One region of the Streptomyces sp. SAI-170 genome, then DNA from elsewhere that is predicted to be linked to it. Evidence: riboswitches for the same ligand, from Rfam matches in the RefSeq annotation. Region 1 holds a riboswitch; each other region holds the start of a gene.

Region 1 (4,427 bases):
CCGCGTCTGCCTCCCGCCTGATCCGTCGTACGCCGGTCAGGACTGGCGCGATCTGTGGCTGAAGCGCCTGGAGGCCGTCTCGCCGGTGGTGCACGCGTGGCTGGACCCGCAGCCCGGGGACGCTCCCTGGCCGCAGGGCGGCGGCAGTGTCGACCCCGACGCGATCCGCGCGGCCGTGCTCGCGGTGAGCGGCTGGCACGACCCGTACCGCGACACCGTGCTCCACCTGCTGGAGCGCCTGCCCGCCGACCGGGTCCGCGGCCTGCTCGGCCCCTGGCCCCACCGCTACCCCGACCGCGACCGGCCGCCCGGCCCGGCGATCGGCTTCCTCCAGGAGACGCTGCGCTGGTGGGACCACTGGCTCAAGGGCGCGGACACCGGCGTCCTGCGCGAGCCCCTGCTGCGCTCCTACGTCACCGACGCGCACCGCCCGGCCACGGCGCAGCCGGCGCTGCCCGGCCGCTGGACCGGCGAGCCCGCCTGGCCGTCGCCGCTGGTGACGCCGGTGACGTACGCCCTCCAGGGCGCCCCCGTCGTCGTACGGTCGCCGATGCACACCGGTGTGGACGCCGGCCGCTTCCGCCCGCTCGGCCATGACGCCGATCTGCCGCCCGACCAGCGCGAGGAGGACGCACGGTCGGCGTGCTTCGAGTTCGAGGTGGGCGAGGAGACCTGGGTGCTGGGGCGGCCCCGGGTGCGGCTGCGGCTGAGCTGCGCGACGCCGCGCGGGCAGGTGGCCGCCCGGCTGTGCGACGTGGCCCCGGACGGGTCCTCGACGCTGGTCACACGCGGGATGCTCGACCTCGTGGCCGAGGGGACGTCGCAGACGGCGGACTTCTCCCTTAGCGCCGCCGGGTACGCCTTTCCGGCCGGGCATCGCATCCGGCTCGCCGTCTCCTCGGCGTACTGGCCGTGGATGTGGCCCGAGCCGGAGTCGGCGGCCGGTTTCACGCTTGACCCGGCGGGCAGCACGCTGGAGCTGCCGGTGCGCTCTCGCCGGGCGGGCGCGGAGGTCGCCTTCGAGGAGCCCGAGCAGGCCGAGCCGCTGGGGGTGAGCCTGCCGGCCACCCTGGACGAGCCGCGGCCGGAGCGGCTGGTGGTGCGCGAGGTCGCCGAGGACGTGTGGCGCCTGGAGGCCCTTCCGGTTCGGGGCGGCACGCGCGTGTACCCGGACGGCCTCGAGCTCACCGAGGAGGCGCTGGAGACGTACACGATCCGCTCCGACGACCCGCTGTCGGCCCGCGCCCGCTCGGAGTGGTCGATCGGGCTGCACCGGCCCGAGCTGCCCTGGGCCACCACCGTCCGCACCCGCTCGGAGATCGGCTGCGACGCGGAGCACTTCGTCACCTCCGACGAGGTGGTGTGCACGGAGGGCGGCGAGGTCGTCTTCCACCGCACCTGGGAGCGGCGGATTCCACGGACCGCCGATTGAGGGCGAGTTGGGGCTGATGCCCTAATTGCCGCTCTTGTGACTGACGGTGAGATGGCTCACTGCGGGGCCGGGCGCGCGGCGAACGGCCCTCGCGGCATGCACGGGGCCCCGCCGCCTGGTTGAGCGGATGTCGCCATAAAGGATCAAGTGCCACAAACGGACTGATCTTGCCCGACCGGTGCTTTGTGTGAATCCGGTACTTGTTTCGCCCATGTGCTCTCGCATACGTTCCCGGCCTGCCGGGCGGACGCCGAATCCTGCCGCCGCCCATTGGCATCCACCGACCACGCAGCGGCAGGAGCGGGGGACCTAGGTAAGTCGCCGTACCGGACGTCGTACCAGCCACGACACCCGGCACGGCTTGGGGTCAAGCCATGCCTCTTCGGGCCTGGCCGGGCACCTTTCCGCCCGAACCCGACAGCTCACCTCGCAGGCGCCGGAGAGGACGTTCCCCATGCCTGCGCACACGCATGCAAACCGCCGCCCCCGTCTCGCCCGTGCCCTCACCGCCGCCGGTGTGGCCGCCGCCGCGCTCGCCCTGCCGCTCGTCGGCGCGACCGGCGCCTCGGCCGCCCCCACGACCACCACGTCGGCGACCATCTACCCGAACACCCTCGACGGCTGGATCCGCCAGTCGCTCGACGTCATGGCCCAGAACGGCATCCCGGGCAGCTACGACGGCATCTACCGCAACATCATGCGCGAGTCGTCGGGCAACCCGCTCGCCATCAACAACTGGGACTCCAACGCGCTCGCGGGCACCCCGTCCAAGGGCCTGCTCCAGGTCATCGACCCCACCTTCGCGGCGTACCACGTGCCCGGCACCGCCTTCGACCCGTACGACCCGGTCGCGAACATCACCGCCGCCTGCAACTACGCGGCGGCCCGCTACGGCTCGATCGACAACGTCTTCGGCGCGTACTGATCACCTCTCGGCCCCTCAGCCGTAGAGCCGTTCGAGGACGACGGCGATGCCGTCGTCCTCGTTCGAGCAGGTGATCTCGTCGGCCACCGCCTTCAGTTCCGGGTGCGCGTTGGCCATGGCCACGCCGTGCGCGGCCCAGTCGAACATCGGGATGTCATTGGGCATGTCACCGAAGGCGAGGGTGTCCGCGGGCGTCAGACCGAGCCGGCGGGCCGCCAGCGCCAGGCCCGTCGCCTTGGTGACGCCGCACGGCTGCAGCTCCACCGTCCCGGGCCCCGACATGGTGACCGTCGCCAGCGAACCCACCACCGCCCGCGCCACCGCCGCCAACTCGTCGTCGTTCAGGTCGGGATGGCGCAGCAGCACCTTGCTGATCGGCTCGCACCACAGGTCGTCGCGGCGGCGCACCCGCACTGCGGGCAGGGTCGGGTGCGGCATCGTGTAGCCGGGCTCGATGAGGGTGAGCCCGTCGACGCCGTCCTGGTCCACGGCCGCGTACACCTGCCCCACCTCGGCCTCGATCTTGCCGAGCGCGGTCTCGGCGAGCTCCCGGTCCAGGGTGACGGACCACAGCAGCCGGTCGGCGCCGACGTCGTAGAGCTGCGCGCCCTGCCCGCACACCGCGAGCCCCGTACAGCCCAGGTCTTCGAGGAGGGGGCGCACCCGGGGCGCGGGCCTGCCGGTCACCACCAGATGTCGGGCGCCGGCGTGCGCCACCAGCGTCAGAGCGGCCCGCGACCGATCGGAGAAGGTGTCGTCGCCGCGAAGCAGCGTGCCGTCCAGATCGGTGGCGATGAGTGAGTACGTGGTGCGCTCGGCATATGCGGTGGGTGCGGCCATGATCAGAGAATACGGACATCGCGCGCCCCCACCCCGGCGCGAACCGACCCTCGCAAGGCGCCTCCTCCCAGCCCACGCGCCCCTTCAACTCCCTTTCGCGCTCCGGTAATTCACCCCCAGGTGTCGCTTCCCGGGCCGACGGCCTGCCTGCCCGGCGCCTTCCTCTCCCCGTCCCGGCGGCGGGACCTCGCCGAGCCCTGGGGCACTGCCCAAGACGGCCGCCTCGGCCGTAACGTGTGGCCCAGCCACCCACCTGTGCCCCGCACCGGTGGGCGGCCGCACGGCACCGCACACGGCACGCACGAGAGCGAGGCACAACCGCATGCCCCCCTTCGATGTCCCCGAGGGCGACCCCTTCGGCCCGCACAACCTTCCGTACGGTGTGTTCTCCACCGGAGGCCCGGACGAGCGGACCGTCGGCGTCCGGCTCGGTGACCACGTCCTCGACGCGGGCGCGGCGGCCCGGGCCCTCGGCTCCCCCTACGCCACCCTGCTCGCCCAGCCCTCCCTGGACCGGCTGCTGGCCGCGGGCCGCACTGCCTGGTCGGACGTCCGGCGCGCGCTGACGGCGTGGGTGACGGTGCCCTCGTACCGCGAGACCATCGAGCCGCTCATGCACCCGCTCGACTCGGTGACCCTGCACCTGCCGTTCACGGTCGCGGACTACGTCGACTTCTACGCCTCCGAGAACCACGCCCGTAACGTCGGCCAGATGTTCCGGCCCGACGCCGAGGACTCCCTCACCCCGAACTGGAAGCACCTGCCGATCGGCTATCACGGCCGCTCCGGCACGGTCGTGGTCTCCGGCACCGACGTGATCCGCCCCGCCGGCCAGCGCAAGGCCCCCACCGACCCGGCCCCGGTGTTCGGCCCGTCCGTCCGCCTCGACATCGAGGCCGAGGTCGGCTTCCTCGTCGGCACGCCGTCGCCCATGGGCAGCCCGGTGCCACTCGCCGGCTTCCGCGACCACGTCTTCGGCCTGTGCCTCCTGAACGACTGGTCCGCGCGCGATCTCCAGGCCTGGGAGTACGTCCCCCTGGGCCCCTTCCTCGGCAAGTCCTTCGCCACCTCCGTGTCGGCGTGGATCACCCCGCTGGAGGCGCTGGAGGAGGCCCGCGTCGCCCCGCCGGAGCGCACCCACCCGCTGCTGCCCTACCTCGACGACTCCGACGAGGAGCCCCACGGCTACGACCTGCACCTCTCCGTCGCGATCAACGGCCATGTCGTCTC
Region 2 (4,427 bases), 180 kb from region 1:
GAGGGAGACGACCGGCTTCTCCGCCGCCGTACGGCGCGTGGCGAAGCCGGAGGCGCCCGACGCCGAGGAGCGCGAGCGGGAGGAGGACAGCGAGGCGGCGATCCCGGAGGCGGGGCCGGAGGACATCGGCGCGGTGGCGCCGGTTCGCTTCCAGTCCACGTGCTGCGTCGGGATCTCCTCCAGGAAGCGGGAGGGCGGGTTGTACGACGGCTGCCCCCAGGCGCTGCGCAGTGCCGCGCGGGTGAGGTACAGCCGCTCACGCGCGCGCGTGATGCCGACGTAGGCCAGGCGGCGCTCCTCCTCCAGCTCCTTGGTCTGGCCGAGGGCGCGCATGTGCGGGAAGACGCCGTCCTCCATGCCGGTGAGGAAGACGACGGGGAACTCCAGGCCCTTGGCGGTGTGCAGGGTCATCAGGGTGATGACGCCGGAGCCTTCCTCGTCCTCGTCGGGGATCTGGTCGGAGTCGGCGACGAGTGCGACCCGCTCCAGGAAGGCGGCCAGCCCTCCGGCGGCCCCTTCCTCCGACTCCTGCTCGAACTCCAGGGCCACGGCGGCGAGTTCCTGGAGGTTCTCGATGCGGGTCTCGTCCTGCGGGTCGGTGGAGGCCTGGAGCTCGGCGAGGTAGCCGGTGCGTTCGAGGACGGCCTCCAGGATGGTGGCCGGTCCCGCGCCGGACTCGACGATCGTACGGAGTTCCTCCATCAGCGTGTTGAACCGCTTGACGGCGTTCGTGGACCGCGCGGCCATGCCGTACGCCTCGTCGACCCGCTTGAGCGCCTGCGGGAAGCTGATCTTCTCCCGCTGGGAGAGGGCGTCGATCATCGCCTCGGCGCGCTCGCCGATGCCGCGCTTGGGGACGTTGAGGATGCGCCGCAGCGGGACGGAGTCCTCGGGGTTGGCCAGCACCCGGAGGTAGGCCAGGACGTCCCGGACCTCCTTGCGCTCGTAGAAGCGGACGCCGCCGACGACCTTGTAGGGCAGGCCGACGCGGATGAAGACCTCTTCGAAGACGCGGGACTGGGCGTTGGTGCGGTAGAAGACGGCGACGTCGCCGGCCTTCGCTTCGCCCGCGTCCGTGAGGCGGTCTATCTCGTCGGCGACGAACTGCGCCTCGTCGTGCTCGGTGTCGGCGACATAGCCGGTGATGCGCGCGCCGGAGCCCGCGTTGGTCCACAGGTTCTTGGGGCGGCGGGACTCGTTGCGCTCGATGACGGCGTTGGCCGCGGAGAGGATCGTCTGCGTGGAGCGGTAGTTCTGCTCCAGCAGGATCGTCGTCGCGTCCGGGTAGTCCTCCTCGAACTGGAGGATGTTGCGGATGGTCGCGCCGCGGAAGGCGTAGATCGACTGGTCCGCGTCACCGACGACGCACAGCTCGGCGGGCGGCACGTCGTACTCGCTGGGCGGTACATCGACGGGGTGCTCGGTGGTCCCCACCAGCTCGCGCACCAGGGCGTACTGGGCGTGGTTGGTGTCCTGGTACTCGTCGACCAGGACGTGCCGGAAACGGCGGCGGTAGTGCTCGGCGACGTCCGGGAAGGCGCGCAGCAGGTTGACCGTCGTCATGATCAGGTCGTCGAAGTCGAGGGCGTTCGCCTCGCGCAGCCGGGACTGGTAGAGGGCGTAGGCCTGGGCGAGGGTCTTCTCGAAGCCGTCGGAGGCCTGGGCGGCGAAGTCCTCCTCGTCGATCAGCTCGTTCTTGAGGTTGCTGATCTTGGCACTGAAGGACTTGGGCGGGAAGCGCTTGGGGTCGAGGTCCAGGTCGCGGCAGACCAGGGCCATCAGGCGCTTGGAGTCGGCGGCGTCGTAGATCGAGAAGGAGGAGGTGAAGCCGAGCTTCTTGGACTCGCGGCGCAGGATGCGCACGCACGCGCTGTGGAAGGTCATGACCCACATCGCGTTGGCCCGGGGGCCGACGAGCTGCTCGACGCGCTCCTTCATCTCGCCCGCGGCCTTGTTGGTGAAGGTGATCGCGAGGATCTGGCCCGGGTGCACGTTCCGCTCGGCGAGCAGGTGGGCGATGCGGTGGGTGAGCACACGGGTCTTGCCGGAGCCGGCGCCGGCCACGATGAGCAGGGGCGTGCCGGAGTGGACGACGGCGGCGCGCTGGTTCTCGTTCAGCCCCTCCAGCAGCGCTGCCGCGTCCAGGGCCGGGCGCGGGGCGCCGTCGCGGTAGTAGGCGTCCCGGTCCGGGGGCACGTCGAACTTCCCGCCGAACAGATCGTCCGGAAGCTGCTCCGGAGCGTGATCGTCCTCGGGCGGCGGCGGGTGCTCCTCCTCGTGCCCGCGAGGGCTCTGGAGGTCCGCCAGGAAGCTGTCGTCAAAGAGGCTGCTCATCGCTCTCCGAGTCTAGGGGTCGCCACTGACAACCGGTCGCCGTCTCGAGAACTCCGCCGACACCACCCTGCGTGACCCTGTGGGCACGGCCTGCGGCACTTCTGTCCCGCTCACGCCAAGGTCACGAAAATGTATCGGGCATATCACCCGTCAACCTTCACAGGGGCCACACGAGTTGGCTACGGTGCCGGGCAGGCCGTACGACCCCCACCGGCGAACGTCGCCGGGCCGCGCGGCCTCCGCCGAGTCCGGTGCGCCCGCACGCCACCGGAGCCGGGGACCCACCGAACCTGGGGTGAATCGGCCCACTCCCTCGCGGGGAGCGCCGTAGGGCACACCTTCCGAACACGCCCGAACCCGACAGCTAACCCGGTAGGCGGCAGATGGAAGGAGTCGCCACCCTTGGCGTCGCACCGCAAGCCGCGCACCACCGGGACGCGCGTCGCAGGCATACGGACCCCCGCCCTGGCCACCGCGGCCCTCACCTCCGTGGCCCTGCTGTCCCAGACGGCCAACGCCAGCCCCTCGGACGACGACCGGGCGAGCCTGGAAGAGGTCGAGAAGAAGGTCGACGATCTCTACCGGCAGGCGGAGACGGCGACCGAGAAGTACAACGCCGCCAAGGAGCGGACCGCCAAGCAGCGCAAGCGCGTGGACTCCCTCCTCGACGACGTGGCGAAGCGCACCGAGCAGCTGAACGAGGCGCGCGAGCAGCTCGGCTCCTTCGCCGCGGCCCAGTACCGCACCGGCGCGTCCGCGCCCGACACGGCGACCCTCCTGCTCGCGGACACCCCGCAGGACTACTTCGACCAGACCCAGCTGATGGACCGGCTCACCGGCCGCCAGAAGGACGCGGTCGACGACTACATCACCCAGCAGTCCGCGACCATGGAGAAGCGCCGCGAGGCCACCGAGAGCCTGTCGACGCTCACCGACTCGCAGACCGAGCTGAGGACGGCCAAGGCCACCGTCCAGAAGAAGCTCTCCACCGCGCGCGTGCTGCTGTCCCAGCTGACCGCCGAGGAGAAGGCACGGCTCGCGGCGATCGAGGAACGCAAGCGCGAGGAGGCCGCCCGCAAGGCCGCCGAGCTCGCCGCGCAGCAGGCCGCGGAGGAGGAGCGGCAGCGCAAGGCTGCCGAGGCTGCGGCGCAGGAGGAGGCCGCGAGCGGCGACTCGTCCACCTCGACCGGCGGCACCGGCACCTCTGACCCCTCGACGACCCCGACCTCCCCGACCACCGACTCCACCTACGCCGCCAAGGCCGAGAAGGCGCTCGCCTTCTCCCGCGCCCAGATCGGCAAGCCGTACGTCTGGGGCGCGACCGGCCCCGACTCCTACGACTGCTCCGGTCTCACCCAGGCCGCCTGGAAGGCCGCGGGCGTGGACATCCCGCGCGTCACGTACGACCAGGTCAACTCCGGCACGACGGTGCCGTTGTCGGACGCCCAGCCCGGTGACCTCGTCTTCTTCTACGCCGACGTCACCCATGTCGGCATCTACATCGGCAACGGCATGATGATCCACGCCCCGAAGCCGGGCGCGTACGTCCGCGAGGAGTCGATCTACTACGACGGGGAGTCCTCGATCCACAGCGTGGTGCGGCCGGCCTGACCTTCGCCGCTCAGCGAGCTGTCGGTCTTGGGGCGGCGAGCCCGGTGCCGGGCCGCCGCCTCGAGGGCGCGCCACTGGATGGCCCATGCGAACGCGCGGACCCCGTACCCGCTCCCTAGCATCGGCCGCATGCCCGGTACCTCTTCCCTGCGCGCCTGGTGGGCGCAACGCCCGCCCGCCGCCGGGGCCGCCGTGATGGCGACCGGCGTCGTCTCGGTCGGGCTGCACCTGGCCGGGCACGAGGTGCTGTCCCGGATTCTGCTCGCCCTGGCCGGCGCCGCGTGGCTGGGACTGGCCGCGGATTTCGTCGTACGACTGCTGCGGGAGCGGTCGAGGTGGCTGGCCGAGGCCGGGACGCCGGCGGCGCTGACGGCCGTCGCCGCGACCACCGTCCTCGGCACGCGCGTGTCCGCTCTGGGCTGGCAGGCCCTGGCCGGGGCGCTGCTGGCGCTGGCCACGCTGTTGTGGCCGGTGCTGCTGGT
Region 3 (4,427 bases), 930 kb from region 1:
GGCTGGTGATCCTGGCCCTGGTGCGCGAGCAGACCGGCACGGACGGCTTCCTGGTGGGGCTGGGCCTCGCGGTGCTGCCCGTTCCGCTGCTCATAGCCGCGTTCCGCTGGCTGGACCGCGTGGAGCCGGGCCCCTGGCGCAATCTGCTGTTCTCCTTCGCCTGGGGCGCGTGCGCGGCGGCGCTGATCGCGATCGTGGCGAACAGTTTCGCGACGCGCTGGATAGCGACGGCGACGGCCGACCCGTCCAGTGCCGACACCCTCGGCGCGACGGTGATAGCGCCGGTCGTCGAGGAGTCCGCGAAGGCGGCCGCGATCCTGCTGCTGTTCCTGTTCCGCAGAGCGGACTTCACCGGGATCGTCGACGGCGTCGTCATCGCCGGTGTCACCGCGACCGGCTTCGCGTTCACGGAGAACATCCTCTATCTGGGCAACGCCTTCGGCACCGACCAGCTCACCGGCGACAGCGGCATCGCGTCCGTCACCGCCGCGACCTTCTTCGTCCGCGTGATCATGTCGCCGTTCGCGCATCCGCTGTTCACCGTCCTGACCGGCATCGGCTTCGGCGTCGCCGCGCTGTCCGCCGAGCGCCAGACCCTGCGCCGCACGGCCGTCCCCCTCTGCGGCCTCCTGCTGGCGATGGGCATGCACGCGCTGTGGAACGGCTCGGCGACCTTCGGCGAGTTCGGGTTCCTGGCGGTGTACGGGGCGTTCATGGTGCCCGCGTTCGGCCTGCTGACGTGGCTGGTGATCTGGACCCGGCAGCGGGAGCTGCGCACGGTGCGCGAGGAACTCCCGCCGTATGTCGCGGCGGGCTGGCTGACCCCGGCGGAGCCGTACGCGCTCGGCTCGATGCGCGCCCGCCGGCTGGCCCGCGAGTACGCCGACCGTCACCTGGGCAAGCGGGCGAAGCGGGCCGTGGCGCAGTACGAGGCGTACGCCACGTCCCTGGCCTTCCTGCGGCACCGGGCCCGCCGCGGCCGCGCGAGCGCCGACTTCGTCGTACGGGAGCGGGCGCTGCTGCACGAGCTGTGGGCCCGCCACGAGGTGGCCCACCCGGCTCTGCAGTACGCGGCCCGGGCGACGACACCGGTCCGGGCGTACTACGCGCCCGGCTACGGCTACGGGATCCAGCCGCACCCGGCCTACCCGGCCCAGCCGCTGTACCCGGCGTACAACCCGTACCGGTCCTAGGGCCTGCCCCTAGGTCTTAGGGCCTGCCCCTAGGCAGACGAAACCGGCAGCCCTGACGTCGGGGGGTTGTCGTCAGGACCGCCGGGGTTTCAGTCGAGCCGAGGGGGCGTCAGGGGTTCAGACCCCGGTCCCGCAGCCATGCCATGGGGTCCACGCCGGCCCCGTCGATGTGCACCTCCAGGTGCAGGTGCGGCCCGGTCACGTTGCCGGTCGCGCCGACGCGCCCGATGACATCGCCCGTGTTGACCGTCTGGCCGACGCTGACGTTGATCGAGGACTGGTGGGCGTAGCGGATCTCGGTGCCGTCCTCAAGGGTGAGAACGGTGCTGTAGCCGTACGACCCGCTCCAGCCGGCCTCGGTGATCGTGCCGGTGTGGACCGCCTTGATCGGCGTACCGGTGGGCGCGGCGAAGTCGAGGCCGGTGTGGTAGCCGGAGGACCACATCGAGCCGGCCTGGCCGTAGGTGGAGGTGATCGTGTACGAGGAGGTCGGCAGCGTGTACTGGCGGGCCAGCTCGGCGAGGCGCTCGGCCTCGGCCTTCTTGCGGGCCTCTTCCTCCGCGGCGGCCTTCTCGGCGGCGGCCTTGGCCTCCGCCTCCTTCTCGGCCTGGGCGGCGGCCTCGGCGGCCTTCTTCTCGGCAGCGGCCTGAGCCGCGGCCTGGGCCGCCTGGGCGGCCTTGGTGTCGGCCTGGTCCTGCTGCTGGGCGGCCTGCGCCATGATGCGGGCGCGCAGTGCCTCACCGGCGTCGGCGGTGCCCTCGGTGGCGTCGGCCGTGTCGGTGCCGAGGCTGCTGAGCGGGGCGGCGGCCTCGGTGGTCTCCTCGGCGGGCGCGTCGTCGGAGATGAGGGAGCCGATGGAGGGCAGGTCGGGCATGGAGATGGCGACCGGCGGCTTGCCGGACTGGGCGCTGGCCATGCCGCCGGCGCCGACCGCGGCTATGACGCCGACGCCGAGGACGGTGGAGCTGCGGGCGAGTCCGCCGCCGCGCTGCTTGGCGACGCGGTGGCGGCCGCGGACGGGGCGGACGGAGTCCGCGGTGGGGTTCCACTCCTCCCACGGTCCCTCGTCGGTGGGGTGGCCGCCGTAGACGAACGTTTCCTCGGTCTCGGCGGTGCGCTGGCCCGGCATGAACGGGGCATGCGGGGCAGGGCGGTTGGACGCCACGTGGGCGTGCTCCTTTCCTTCCTTCTCGCCTACCGGGTTAGCTGACGGGTTCGGAGCAGGAAGGTCTCCTACGCGCGTATATGCCACCGTGTGTCCACGGCGAAATACGCCCGATTCACCCCAAGTTGGTGGTTCCCCGGTTCCCTGACGGGATTCGGCGCGTGCGCACGGAGCCGTCTCTTGTGACGGCTGGGACGACCGCGCTGCGTTATCGGACGTTAATAGAACCGGGCCTCCAATTCCAAGCCGTTCGGCTTGATCATTAACGCGATCGACAGGGACGTAGAACCCACGAGGGGCGAAAAACGGGCGAGTTGACCGGGCCTCAGTACCGTCCGAGTTTTTGATGGTGACTCAGATGTTATGCGCAGGGCGCTCGCCCGGTCACAGCACGTCACCCCGGGCCCGGGCGCCGTACGGCGAGCAGCGCCATGTCGTCGGCGAGGGCGCCTCCGGTGTGCCGGCGGACCTCCTCCGCGAGGGTGCGCAGCAACTGGCCGGGGCCGCGGAAGGTGCGCCCGGCGAGCCGCGCCTCGGGGCCGTAGAACACCCCGCGGGCGTCACGGGCCTCGGACAGACCGTCGGTGAAGAGCAGCAGGGTGGCACCGCCGGGGAGGGGGTGCTCCTCGGTGCGGTCGGGCCGGCGGCCGAGGTCGCTCATGCCGAGCGGCAGGGCGGGCCGGTGGGCGGACAGCGGGACGAGGGTGCCGTCGGCGTGCAGCACGAGCGGGGCGGGATGGCCGCGGTTGAGGAGGCGTACGACGCCGTCGCCGTGCGGGAGTTCGGCGAGCACGGCCGTGGTGAACCCCTCGTGGGCGTCCAGCCCGTCGCGCCGCGTGCCCTCCCGGTCCAGGGCGCGCTCCAGCCGCTGGGCGACCGCCTCCAGCGTGGCCTCCTGCTCGGCCGCCTCCCGGAACGCCCCGATGACGACGGCGACCGCCGACACCGCGCCCATGCCCTTGCCGCGTACGTCCCCGACCACGAGCCGCACCCCGTGCGGGCTGTCCTGCACCGCGTACAGGTCGCCGCCGATGAACGCGTCCTCCTGCGCCGCCTCGTAGCGCGCGGCGATCTCGAACCCGCCGATCCGCTCGGCGGGCTCAGGCAGCACGGCCCGCTGCGCGGCCTCGGCGATCTCGCGCGCCGAGGCGAGGCGCTCGTCGCCGCGACGCACGAGGATGTTGATGACGACCGCCAGGAAGGACACCGTCACCACGGTGACCAGCTCGGTGACCGACTCCACGTCCAGGACGATCCCCATCAGCAGATGCACGCCCAGTACGACGACGACCGCGGCGGCCCCGGTGAGCAGCGTGCCGCGCCGGGAGTAGAGCGGGGCGGCGACGAGGGGGGCCGCGGTGAAGAAGGGGACCGCGGTGTACGCGGCCGGCGTGAAGCGGTCGTAGGCCGCACCGGCGGCAATCAGCACGGCGGGCAGGGCGCGGACGAGGGTCCGGGTGCAGGAGATCCGCCGCCGCTCGGGGGGTCTGGTGCTGGGCGCGGGGGCGTCGGGGTCGGGGGGCGCTGGGTTGCCGGGGTTGGAGTCTGCGAGGTCGCCGGGCTTCGGGCCCGCGGGGTCGCCGGGCTTCGGGCCCGCGAGATCGCCGGGCTTCGGGTCTGCGAGATCGCCGGCCTCCGGGCCCGCCGGGTCGCCGGGCTTCGGGGCTGCGGGGTCGCCAGGCTTCGGGTCTGCGAGATCGCCGGCCTCCGGGCCCGCCGGATCGCCGGGCTTCGGGGCTGCGGGGTCGCCAGGCTTCGGGTCTACGGGATCGCCGGCCTCCGGGCCCGCGAGATCGCCAGCCTCCGGGCCCGCGGGGTCGCGGGGGTTCGGGTCCGCGGGATCACCGGCCTCCGGGCCTGCGGGATTGCCGACCTCCGGGCCCCCGAGATCGCCGACCTTCGGGCCCACGGAGTCGCCGGGCTTCGGGCCCGCGGGATCACCGGCCTCCGGGCCTGCGGGATTGCCGACCTCCGGGCCCCCGAGATCGCCAGCCTCCGGGCCCACGGAGTCGCCGGGCTTCGGGCCCGCGGGATCACCGGCCTCCGGGCCCGCCGGATCGCCAGCCGCC
Region 4 (4,427 bases), 1.2 Mb from region 1:
CGAGCCGCTGTCGCCCGAGTCCGCGGAGCACACCGAGGACGAGGACTTCCCCGAGGACCCGGAGGCCGAAGCCACGGTGGAGGCCGCCCACGACAACGACGAGGAGGCGGCCAAGTGACCGAGCTCGCCGCGATGGACTTCCACCCGCAGCCCAAGCCGGGCGAGGCCAGGCCGTGGGCGTTCCCGGCGCCCACGCGCGGGACGCTCGACAACGGCCTGACGGTGCTGCGCTGCCACCGCCCCGGCCAGCAGGTCGTCGCCGTCGAGGTGCTGCTGGACGCGCCGCTCGACGCCGAGCCGGCCGCCCAGGAGGGCGTGGCCACGATCATGGCCCGCGCTCTCTCCGAGGGCACCGACAAGCACTCCGCCGAGGAGTTCGCCGCCGAGCTGGAGCGCTGCGGCGCCACCCTCGACATGCACGCCGACCACCCCGGCGTCCGCCTCAGCCTGGAGGTCCCCGCCTCCCGCCTCACCAAGGCCCTCGGCCTGGTGGCCGACGCCCTCAGGGCGCCCGCCTTCGCCGACGGCGAGGTCGAGCGGCTGGTGCGCAACCGCCTCGACGAGATCCCGCACGAGCTGGCCAACCCGGCCCGCCGCGCGGCCAAGGAGCTCTCCCGGCAACTGTTCCCGCAGGCGTCGCGCATGTCCCGGCCGCGCCAGGGCACCGAGGAGACGGTCGCCGCGATCGACTCCGCGGCCGTGCGCGCCTTCTACGAGCGGCATGTGCGCCCCGCGACCGCCACCGCCGTGGTCGTCGGCGACCTGACGGGCCTGGACCTGGACGCCCTGCTCGGCGAGACCCTCGGCGCCTGGACGGGCTCCAAGGCCGCGCCGCGGCCCGTACCGGCGGTGACCGCCGACGACACCGGCCGGGTCGTCGTCGTGGACCGCCCCGGTGCCGTCCAGACGCAGCTGCTCATCGGCCGCGTCGGCCCCGACCGCCACGACCGTGTGTGGCCCGCCCAGGTGCTCGGCACGTACTGCCTCGGCGGCACCCTCACCTCCCGCCTGGACCGCGTCCTGCGCGAGGAGAAGGGCTACACCTACGGCGTGCGGTCCTTCGGCCAGGTGCTGCGCTCCGCGCCCGACGGCACGGGCGTGTCGATGCTCGCCATCAGCGGGTCCGTCGACACCCCGAACACCGGCCCGGCGCTGGCGGACCTGTGGACGGTGCTGCGCACCCTCGCCGCGGACGGGCTGACCGACGCCGAGCGCGATGTGGCCGTGCAGAACCTCGTCGGGGTGGCGCCGCTGAAGTACGAGACGGCCGCCGCCGTCGCGAGCACGCTGGCCGACCAGGTCGAGCAGCATCTGCCCGACGACTTCCAGGCGACGCTGTATCAACAGCTCGCCGCCACCGGCACGGTGGAGGCCACCGCGGCCGTCGTGAACGCCTTCCCGGTGGACCGGCTGGTGACGGTCCTGGTCGGCGACGCGGCGCAGATCAAGGAGCCCGTGGAGGCCCTCGGCATCGGTGAAGTCACCGTGGTGAGCGCCGAGTAGGGACGGCGAATTCGCGCCACACGCGCGTGGGCCCTGGTGACCGGAGCGTCATCAGGGCCCTCGTTTGTCCGAGTTGGCTGTGAATTGCAGGAGATGCTGCCCGTCTGCCCTGTGGCGTGCGCTACAAAAGCGCTGATCCATTAGAGGATCGAAAGATGATCCCCTTAGTGTCGTCCGGGCTGTTCGTCACGCAGTGCGCCGCATCCGCGGCACCGGACAGTCATCGCCGAGTCCCCCTACGGCGCGAGCCAGGGGAGCCGGGGACCCATCGCAGTCCCTGGGGTGAATCGGACGCCCGCGCGTGAAGCGAGGGGGTCCGTAGGAGACCTTCCTGCTCCGAACCCGTCAGCTAACCCGGTAGGCGAGAGGGAAGGAAAGGACCAGCCACTTCATGGCGTTCACGCGCGCCACCGGGAAGCATCGTCGTCCCAGCCGGATGCAGCGCAGCACCGCCCGTGCGGCGGGCGTCGCGGCGCTCACCACCACCGGCGTCATCGGCACCCTCGCGGGGCCGGCCCTCGCCGCCGAGCCCGAGGCCGAGCAGACCGGCCTGCTGCCGGTCGTCACCATCGGCGACTCCGTCGCCGAGCAGATCGACGCCCAGGCCGCCGCGCAGAAGCAGGCCGCCGAGGAGGCGCTCGCGGAGCAGCGGGCCGAGGAGGCCGCCGTCAAGCGCGCCGAGGCGCGGGCCGAGGCCGCCCGCGAGGCCAGGGAGCGCGCCGCCCGTGAGGCCGAGCGCAAGCGCCTGAACACCTTCGTGGCCCCGATCGCCGGCTCGTACGTCTCCACCGCCTACCAGGCCAGCAGCGCGTTGTGGTCCTCCGGCAGCCACACCGGCGTCGACTTCCACGCCGCCAGCGGCACCCTCGTCCAGGCCGTCGGCATGGGCACGGTCGTCGAGGCCGGCTGGGGCGGCGCGTACGGCAACCAGGTCGTCATCCGGATGCACGACGGCACGTACACCCAGTACGGCCACCTGTCCTCCATCGCCGTCGCGGTGGGCCAGTCGGTCGTCCCCGGCCAGCAGATCGGCCTGTCCGGCGCCACCGGCAACGTCACCGGCCCGCACCTGCACTTCGAGGCCCGGACGAGCCCCGAGTACGGCTCCGACATCGACCCGGTCGCCTACCTCCGCTCGCACGGCGTGAACATCTGACCGACAGGTCTTCCCCGAAAGCCTCGACAGCCCAGAAAGCCCCGGCTCCCGCAGCCGGGGCTTTCGGCGTTCCGGTCGCCGCCCGGCGGCCGATTGTCCAAAAAATATCCATGGATTCCGGCCCGCCGTCGGAAATGCGGCCGCATTGCAATAGAGTCGCTGAACACACGTCAATCGTCGACGTTTCACGGGGATTAAAGGCGGAGGTCGGTCATGCGTGTTCCGGCGCACTCGGTATGCACGGCGATCCGGGACGACATCGTCGCGGGGGTCCACGAACGCGGCAGCCGGCTCACCGAGGAACTGCTCGCGCGCCGCTACGGCGTCTCGCGCGTCCCCGTCCGCGAGGCGCTGCGCACGCTGGAGGCGGAGGGCTTCGTCGTCACCCGGCGGCACGCGGGCGCGTGTGTCGCCGAGCCCACCGAGCAGGAGGCCGCCGACCTGCTGGAGATGCGCGTGCTGCTGGAGCCCCTGGGTGCCGCACGGGCCGCCCAGCGCCGCACCGAGGCCCATCTGAAGGTGCTGCGCGGCCTCGTCCGGCTGGGCCAGGAGCGGGCCAGGCGGGGCAACAGCGAGGATCTGCGCTCCCTGGGCGGCTGGTTCCACGAGACGCTGGCCCAGGCGTCCGGCAGCCCCGCTCTGGTGTCGGTGCTGACCCAGCTGCGGCACAAGATCGCCTGGATGTACACCGTGGAGGCGCCGTCCGGCCCCGTGGACTCCTGGGCCGAGCACGGCGCGATCGTGGACGCCGTCGCGCGCGGGGACGGCGAACGCGCGCGGGCGATCACCGCGCTGCACACCGAGCGGGCGATCGCCGCGCACCGGCTGCGCTTTTCCGGCGGCGCCGATCGCGCGGAGCGTGTGAGGACTTCGCAACATCCCGTAAACATGTCGGGCGTGCGGCATTAACACGGGCACCGTATACAAAGAGGGAGTAATTCCCCGGGGTTTATTTCTGCTGCCCGGAAACCGCGCTCGAGCGGGATATGCGAAAGGCTCGCCCGATAATTCGGACGAGCCTTTCGCTCAATGTCCTCAGACGGTCTCGGGAAGCTCCTCGAGACCCTCGGCGACCAGCTTGGCCAGGCGGTCGAGGGCGGCGTCCGCACCCTCGGCGTCGGAGGCGAGGACGATCTCCTCGCCGCCCTGGGCGCCCAGGCCGAGGACGGCCAGCATGGAGGCCGCGTTGACGGGGTTGCCGTCGGCCTTGGCGATCGTCACCGGGACGCCTGCGGCCGTGGCGGCTCGGACGAAGATGGAAGCGGGGCGGGCGTGGAGGCCCTCGGCCCAGCCGACGTTGACGCGGCGCTCAGCCATGTGTTGCTGCCCTTCAGTGCTCAGGGTTGTCTAGACCAGTGTTCCACACGTGAAGCGTCTCCGGGACAGACGTATGGCCCGTCCCGGGGTGGCAGCCGGACCGCGGCCTCGGTCCGACCCCACGTCCTCACAGACTGCCCCGCGCCGTTGTCGTACGCGAGCCGTACTCTGGGCCCCATGCAGAGCGCGCCGGACCGGCAGGAGTACCCCGCCCACTGGGAAGCCGACGTGGTGCTGCGCGACGGCGGCACCGCACGCATCCGCCCCATCACCGTCGATGACGCCGAGCGTCTGGTCAGCTTCTACGAGCAGGTCTCGGACGAGTCGAAGTACTACCGCTTCTTCGCGCCCTACCCGCGCCTGTCCGCCAAGGACGTCCACCGCTTCACGCACCACGACTTTGTGGACCGGGTGGGTCTCGCGGCCACGATCGGCGGCGAGTTCATCGCCA

Evidence for each region. A riboswitch is a leader RNA that binds a small molecule or an ion and turns the genes downstream of it on or off. The one in region 1 is predicted to bind cyclic di-AMP.
Region 2: it holds a riboswitch for cyclic di-AMP, as region 1 does, so the genes downstream of both, RKD23_RS14825 (NlpC/P60 family protein) here and RKD23_RS15730 (transglycosylase SLT domain-containing protein) in region 1, are expected to answer to the same signal.
Region 3: it holds a riboswitch for cyclic di-AMP, as region 1 does, so the genes downstream of both, RKD23_RS20025 (M23 family metallopeptidase) here and RKD23_RS15730 (transglycosylase SLT domain-containing protein) in region 1, are expected to answer to the same signal.
Region 4: it holds a riboswitch for cyclic di-AMP, as region 1 does, so the genes downstream of both, RKD23_RS10150 (M23 family metallopeptidase) here and RKD23_RS15730 (transglycosylase SLT domain-containing protein) in region 1, are expected to answer to the same signal.

The regions. Positions count from the first base shown of each region.
Region 1 covers NZ_JBMGQD010000001.1:3,544,411-3,548,837, forward strand. The annotation lists gene RKD23_RS15725 (CocE/NonD family hydrolase) at 1-1,432, shown strand, start outside; cyclic di-AMP (ydaO/yuaA leader) riboswitch at 1,701-1,883, shown strand; gene RKD23_RS15730 (transglycosylase SLT domain-containing protein) at 1,887-2,357, shown strand; gene RKD23_RS15735 (HAD family hydrolase) at 2,373-3,197, opposite strand; gene fahA (fumarylacetoacetase) at 3,520-4,427, shown strand, end outside.
Region 2 covers NZ_JBMGQD010000001.1:3,361,804-3,366,230, forward strand. The annotation lists gene pcrA (DNA helicase PcrA) at 1-2,334, opposite strand, end outside; cyclic di-AMP (ydaO/yuaA leader) riboswitch at 2,565-2,728, shown strand; gene RKD23_RS14825 (NlpC/P60 family protein) at 2,737-3,945, shown strand; gene RKD23_RS14830 (hypothetical protein) at 4,075-4,427, shown strand, end outside.
Region 3 covers NZ_JBMGQD010000001.1:4,476,210-4,480,636, reverse strand. The annotation lists gene RKD23_RS20030 (PrsW family intramembrane metalloprotease) at 1-1,193, shown strand, start outside; gene RKD23_RS20025 (M23 family metallopeptidase) at 1,303-2,358, opposite strand; cyclic di-AMP (ydaO/yuaA leader) riboswitch at 2,370-2,528, opposite strand; gene RKD23_RS20020 (PP2C family protein-serine/threonine phosphatase) at 2,753-3,826, opposite strand.
Region 4 covers NZ_JBMGQD010000001.1:2,297,236-2,301,662, reverse strand. The annotation lists gene RKD23_RS10160 (M16 family metallopeptidase) at 1-118, shown strand, start outside; gene RKD23_RS10155 (M16 family metallopeptidase) at 115-1,503, shown strand; cyclic di-AMP (ydaO/yuaA leader) riboswitch at 1,718-1,882, shown strand; gene RKD23_RS10150 (M23 family metallopeptidase) at 1,895-2,659, shown strand; gene RKD23_RS10145 (GntR family transcriptional regulator) at 2,873-3,568, shown strand; gene RKD23_RS10140 (HPr family phosphocarrier protein) at 3,695-3,976, opposite strand; gene RKD23_RS10135 (GNAT family N-acetyltransferase) at 4,154-4,427, shown strand, end outside.